DNA from 3 places in the Pseudomonas abietaniphila genome. Region 2 is predicted to be linked to each of the others. Evidence: predicted binding sites of a transcription regulator. Region 2 holds the regulator's gene; each other region holds the start of a gene.
What was found. Region 2 encodes sigma-54, which starts transcription at its own class of promoters, with help from an activator protein. Its sites were predicted from a motif close to ANTGGCATNNANNTTGCTNT; they were not measured.
Positions count from the first base shown of each region.

Region 1: ABDX87_RS04805 (circularly permuted type 2 ATP-grasp protein) is a predicted target of sigma-54. The motif match lies at 1,299-1,318, and genes of this name have one in related genera.
Region 3: ABDX87_RS01685 (CmpA/NrtA family ABC transporter substrate-binding protein) is a predicted target of sigma-54. The motif match lies at 1,527-1,546, and genes of this name have one in related genera.

Region 1 is NZ_CP155619.1:1,095,033-1,097,301, forward strand. It holds gene ABDX87_RS04805 (circularly permuted type 2 ATP-grasp protein) at 1-1,265, opposite strand, end outside; gene ABDX87_RS04810 (ribonuclease E inhibitor RraB) at 1,786-2,124, opposite strand.
Region 2 is NZ_CP155619.1:2,017,226-2,019,494, reverse strand. It holds gene hpf (ribosome hibernation-promoting factor, HPF/YfiA family) at 1-290, opposite strand, end outside; gene ABDX87_RS08910 (RNA polymerase factor sigma-54) at 368-1,861, opposite strand; gene lptB (LPS export ABC transporter ATP-binding protein) at 2,050-2,269, opposite strand, start outside.
Region 3 is NZ_CP155619.1:398,829-401,097, reverse strand. It holds gene ABDX87_RS01690 (ANTAR domain-containing response regulator) at 1-153, opposite strand, end outside; gene ABDX87_RS01685 (CmpA/NrtA family ABC transporter substrate-binding protein) at 168-1,376, opposite strand; gene ABDX87_RS01680 (quinone-dependent dihydroorotate dehydrogenase) at 1,651-2,269, shown strand, end outside.

The sequences.
Region 1 (2,269 bases), 920 kb from region 2:
ATATGTCGCGGGGCGATGCCGTTCTCGACGAACGTCGGGCAGGTCGAGAGGGACAAGGTCGGTTGAGCGATGTACGCGTGAGGCTTGGCTTTGAGGCGGGCGCGGAAGGCTTCGATTTCAGCGGCCGTTGCCGCCGGGCCGACGAGCATGCCGTAGCCGCCCGAGCCTTGAGTCTCCTTGACCACCAGATCACCCAGGTTGGCCAGCACGTGGGACAGTTCTTCCGGTTTGCGGCATTGCCAGGTCGGCACGTTCTTCAGGATCGGCTCTTCGTCGAGGTAGAAGCGGATCATGTCGGTCACGAACGGGTAGATCGACTTGTCGTCGGCGACGCCCGTACCAATGGCGTTGGCAAGGACCACATTGCCCGAGCGGTAGGCCGACAGCAGACCGGGCACACCCAGCATCGAGTCTGGATTGAACGCCAACGGATCGAGGAACGCGTCGTCCAGACGACGGTAGATCACGTCCACCGCTTTAGGGCCGTCGGTGGTGCGCATGAACACACGATCGTCTCGCACGAACAGGTCAGCGCCTTCCACCAGCTCGACGCCCATTTCCCGCGCCAGAAACGCATGCTCGAAAAATGCGCTGTTGAAGCGCCCGGGCGTCAGTACGACCACGCTCGGATTATCCAGGGGGCTCGAGCTTTTCAGCGTGTCGAGCAGCAGGTTCGGGTAGTGATCGATCGGAGCGATGCGTTGCGCGGAGAACAACTCGGGGAACAGTCGCATCATCATCTTGCGGTCTTCGAGCATGTAACTCACGCCGCTCGGTGTGCGCAGGTTGTCTTCGAGCACGTAATACGTCCCGTCGCCATCGCGGACCAGGTCGACCCCGGAGATGTGGGAATACAGGTCGCGGTGCAGGTTCAGGCCTTGCATCGCCAGCTGATATTGCTCGTTGGCCAGCACTTGCTCGGCGGGAATGATCCCGGCCCTGATGATGCGCTGATCGTGGTACAGGTCGGCGAGGAACATGTTCAGCGCCTTGACGCGCTGGATGCAGCCGCGTTCAACCACGCGCCATTCGCTGGCGGGGATGCTGCGAGGAATCGTATCGAAGGGGATCAGACGCTCGGTCCCCTGCTCGTCACCGTACAACGTGAAGGTAATCCCGGCGCGATGAAACAAAAGATCGGCCTCACGCCGACGCTGAGCCAGCAGCTCAGGTGGCGCTTCGCCCAGCCAGCGGGCGAATTCCCGATAATGCGGTCGGACAGTGCCGTCCACATCGTACATCTCATCATAAAAGGTGCGGATCATGCCGTACTCCTTGTCACCATGGACACAAGGGCCTTCGCAAGGCCCGTGCCAGCGGCATAAACGCTTTAAAATCAATTGGTTGAATAAAACCACGACAACCCTCGCACCATTCCTGTGCAAGAAGCGCCCTAACCAATTCTCCTACGCTTCATAGAGAAGCGTCCCGCCACTGAAAAATCTATTACCAGCATAGCCAGAGATGATTTCCCGACGGGACTTTGTTTCCTGATAATCGCGCCATCAACGCAGAGACGCCGCTCCCGACTGCCCGGGCGAGGTCTGCGTGAACCGGATTTTTCAACGAAATTCCCTTTACGCCGCTCACACCCGAGCGGCTTTTTTTTTGCCCTGTTTTTGGTAACCCCAACCCTCGGAATTCCGGGATCGATACAAACGTGTGGGAGCGAGCCCTTTCGCGACAGGCCGCATCACCCGACAGAGAGACATCGTTTGATCGACCGCATCGCGAATGAATTCGCTCCCACAGGTATTGCATCGTCAGAGGCAACTGCTCTGACCTTCAATGAAGCCGCTTGATCTCCTGTTTCACGCCCCAGCCTTCGACCTCACCGTCGAGCCCGATAATCGCTGTCTGAAAGTCCTGCTCGAAATCGCCGATACCGTCATAAGTGGCGTACATCAGTTTGCTCAACTGCAAGTGCCACGCGCCGTCCTCTCGGGCGTTGATTTGAGTATTGAGGGATTCACCGCGAAACTTTTCTGCTGCCTGACGCGCCCGCTCCTCGTCCGGGAAAATGGCGTAGAACTCGATGGGGTGGATACGCGCGAAGTCGAAACCGCCTTCTTTCATGCGGCGCAGTACGTGACTGCTGATGTCTTCTTGGTAGGTCGTGCTCATGAAACGTCCTCCTATGCAACGATAGATAGAGTTTCAACGATCCCGAAAACCCTCCCGCTCAGGGAGGGAAAACGACGGTTCATCCGTCGCCCGGGACTCAAGCATGTCGCTGACAAGGCCGATGCTGCTATTACAAATCAGGCAT
Region 2 (2,269 bases):
TTGAGGATGCTTTGCTGCTTTTCCTTATGCTTGAGCAATTGTCTGTCTAGCTTGTCAGTGAGCAGGTCGATTGCCGCATACATGTCGTCATGCTCCGCATTGGCAACCACCTCTCCACCGTGGATATGCAGGGTGGCCTCGATCTTCTGTTTGAGTTTCTCGACGGCCATCGTCACCTGCACGTTGGTAATCTTGTCAAAGTGCCCTTCGAGCTTTTTCAGCTTCAGCTCGATGTACTCGCGCAGGGGCTTGGTCACTTCCAGTTGGTGTCCACTGATGTTGACTTGCATACAGCTTCTCCTTCGTTGCCAGTGCATTAAGAGGCAGGCTTGGGTGCCTGCCACTGGAACGCTGTGGCCTGTGACCCTTACATCAATCGCTTGCGTTCGCTGGAAGGCGCTATCCCTAGAGACTCGCGGTATTTGGCGACTGTGCGACGGGCCACTTGAATGCCTTGTGCCTCCAGTAAACCAGCGATCTTGCTGTCACTCAACGGCTTTTTCTGATTTTCCGCGGCAACCAGTTTTTTGATGATCGCGCGGATGGCGGTAGACGAGCATTCGCCGCCTTCAGAGGTGCTGACGTGACTGGAGAAGAAGTATTTCAGTTCGTAGATGCCGCGCGGTGTGTGCATGAACTTTTGCGTGGTCACGCGCGAGATCGTTGATTCGTGCATGCCGACTGCTTCGGCGATGTCATGCAAGACCAGCGGTTTCATCGCCTCGTCACCGTACTCGAGGAAGCCACGCTGATGCTCGACGATCTGGGTCGCGACCTTCATCAGGGTTTCATTACGGCTCTGCAGGCTTTTGATGAACCAGCGCGCTTCCTGCAACTGGTTGCGCATGAAGGTGTTGTCGGCGCTCGTGTCGGCGCGACGCACGAAGCCTGCGTACTGCGGATTGACGCGCAGACGCGGAACGGCTTCCTGATTGAGCTCGACCAGCCAGCGTTCGTTGTCCTTGCGCACGATCACATCGGGAACGACGTATTCCGCTTCCGTGGATTCGATCTGGGAGCCTGGACGCGGGTTCAGGCTTTGCACCAGTTCGATGACCTGACGCAGATCATCTTCCTTGAGCTTCATGCGGCGCATCAGTTGCGCGTAGTCACGGCTGCCCAACAGGTCGATGTAATCGCTGACCAGGCGCTGAGCTTCCGCGAGCCATTTGGTCTTGGCCGGCAACTGACGCAGCTGCAACAGCAGGCATTCGCTGAGGTTTCGCGCACCGATGCCGGCAGGTTCGAATTGCTGAATGCGGTGCAGAACGGCCTCGATTTCGTCCAGTTCGATATCGAGCTCTGGATCGAAAGCGTCCAGCAGCTCTTCGAGGGACTCGTCGAGGTAGCCTTGATTGTTGATGCAGTCGATGAGCGTGACGGCGATCAGGCGATCGGTGTCGGACATCGGCGCCAGGTTCAACTGCCAGAGCAGATGGCTTTGCAGGCTCTCACCGGCGGATGTGCGCGTGGTGAAGTCCCATTCGTCGTCATCGTTGCTGGGCAGGCTGCTGGCGCTGGTCTGGTAGACGTCTTCCCACGCGGTGTCCACAGGCAGTTCGTTGGGAATGCGCTCGCTCCATTCGCCGTCTTCCAGATTGTCGACGGTGGGCGCGGCTTCCTGATACGTCGGTTCCTGAACGTCCGGGTTGGGCTTTTGCTCGATGTTGTCGGCCATGGGGTCGACGTTATCGAAGTCGTCGCCTTCTTCCTGGCGCTCGAGCATGGGGTTGGACTCCAGTGCCTCCTGGATTTCCTGTTGGAGATCCAGCGTCGACAGTTGGAGTAAGCGGATGGCCTGTTGCAGCTGCGGTGTCATCGTCAGCTGCTGGCCCATTCTCAAGACTAGCGAAGGTTTCATGGCAGGGACTTAACACCTTATTCGCCGGCGCACATGCGCGCCATCCACTACTGGGGCGCCTGGGCGCCAACTTAAGCAAATTATATGCCTGAAACCGGAGTGTTTGCCTAGGGTGTGATGACAATTAAAACGAGGTTGGCGATGAGGCGCATGCTGCGTTCGCCGGCCAACCTCTTGTCATCGCCCGATTACAGGCGGAACTCGTGGCCGAGATACACTTCTTTGACCAACTGGTTGGCCAGGATGGTTTCAGCATCACCCTCTGCGATCAGTTGCCCGTCGTTGACGATGTAGGCCGTTTCGCAGATGTCGAGGGTCTCGCGGACGTTGTGGTCGGTGATCAGAACGCCGATACCCTTTGCCTTGAGATGGTAAATGATCTGCTTGATGTCACCCACGGAGATCGGG
Region 3 (2,269 bases), 1.6 Mb from region 2:
CAGAATCACGTCCGGACGCACCGCCTGCACGCGCTCCGGCAGATCGATGATCAGCCCGGACTCGTCGATCACCTCGAAGCCGGCCTCGCTGAGCGCGGCCTTCAAGCGTCCGACTTTCTTGGGGGTGTCGTTGATCAACAGGATTCGCAGCATGATTGCGTCTCCCTTCAGTGATCGATGGAGGCAGGCACGGTATCGGCCAGCGCGTGCAGTTTGAAACCATGGGCATAACCCACCGGGTCGCTGCCGTCCCAGACCTTGCCGTCGATGAGCTGGCTGCTGCGCATCGCCTGGGCGGGCACGGGGATGTTCAGTGCCTCGGCTGCCTGGCGATAGAGCGCAAGCTGCTGTACCTGCCGGGCGACGTTGAGGTAATCCGGATCCTCGCGCAGCAGGCCCCAGCGGCGGAACTGGGTCATGAACCACATGCCGTCGGAAAGGTAAGGCATGTTCACCTCGCCGTTACGGTGGAAGCTCGCGGCATGGTGATCCTGCCAATCGTTGCCAAGGCCGTCGCTGTACTGGCCCAGCAAACGCCCTTCGATGTCCTCGACGGCGGCGTTCACATAATCGCTGCCGCTGAGCATATGCGCGGTACTGCGTCGATTTTCCGGGCTTTCTTCGATGAATCGGCTGGCCTCCAGCACGGCCATGACCAGGGCGCGCGAGGTATTGGGGTATCGCTGCACGAACTCCAGGCTGCAGCCGAGCACCTTTTCAGGGTGATCCGGCCAGATGGCCTGGGTGGTCGCCAGGGTGAAGCCCAGATTCTGGCTGACGGCGCTGGCGCCCCACGGCTCACCGACACAAAAGCCGTCGATGCGTTGCGCCTTGAGGTGTTCGACCATCTGTGGCGGCGGGACGACCACGCTGTCGACGTCCTGCAAGGGGTGAATCCCCTGACTGGCGAGCCAGTAATACAACCACATGGCGTGATTGCCGGTCGGAAACGTCTGCGCAAAGGTGAGTTTTGTTCCGCTTTGGTGCGTACGACGGTCCAGCGCTTCAGGAGTGGTCACGCTTTGTTCTTGCAGCGCCCGGGAGAGATTGATGCTTTGGCCGTTTTGATTCAGACCCATCAAAACCGCCATGTCCTTCGCGGGCCCGCCAATCCCCAGCTGTGCGGCATACACCAGACCGTAAAGGCTGTGTGCGGCGTGCAGTTCGCCACTGACCAGTTTGTCGCGCAGGCTCGCCCAGGACGGTTGCCGGTGCAAGTTGATGTTCAGACCATACGGTTGAGCAAAGCCCTGCGTCGCGGCGATGATCAGCGAAGCGGCGTCGGTGAGCGCCATGAAGCCCACGTCGATGGTGGTCAGTTCCGGGGCGTCGCTGCCATTGACCCAGGCCAGTGGTGTATCAAGGGTGTCGTTCATGGTTTTCGGTTCCGCCTGAAGACCGACGTGCGCGCAGAGGCTGGCGGTCTTCCATAAAAAACGTCGCCTCATCCTGGCCATAACCGGGACGAAAACGACGCCATTGTCCGATCACTCTCTCCGCCGTTGGAGCGAGTTCGATAACCGACTCAAGCAAGCCATATGCCAGTGAGTCGCCGAGCGTTGAGCAAAGTGCTCGACATGCCTCGCGCTTCACCCCTGCGCGCGTCTATAATCCGCCGCTGACTTCAGCCTCAACGAGCCGCGCCCGCCCATGTATAACCTGGCCCGCCAGTTACTGTTCAAACTTTCCCCGGAAACGTCCCACGATCTGTCCATCGACCTGATCGGCGCGGGCGGTCGTCTGGGGCTCAATGGCCTGCTCACCAAGGCGCCTGTGCGGTTGCCGGTGACGGTCATGGGCTTGCAGTTTCCAAACCCGGTCGGGCTTGCCGCCGGGCTGGACAAGAACGGTGCGGCCATCGACGGGTTCGCTCAGTTGGGTTTCGGTTTCGTTGAAATCGGCACTGTGACGCCGCGTCCGCAGCCGGGCAATCCCAAGCCACGGATTTTCCGTCTGCCCCATGCCGAGGCCATCATCAACCGCATGGGTTTCAACAACCTGGGCGTCGACAACCTGATCAGTCGCGTGCAGGCCGCCCAATACAACGGCGTGCTGGGCATCAATATCGGCAAGAACTTCGACACCCCGGTCGAGCGCGCAGTCGACGACTACCTGATCTGTCTCGACAAGGTTTACACCCACGCCAGCTATATCACCGTCAACGTCAGTTCGCCGAACACCCCAGGCCTGCGTAGCCTGCAATTCGGTGATTCGCTCAAACAGTTGCTCGAAGCGCTGCGTGTGCGCCAGGAAGCCTTGACGCTGGCGC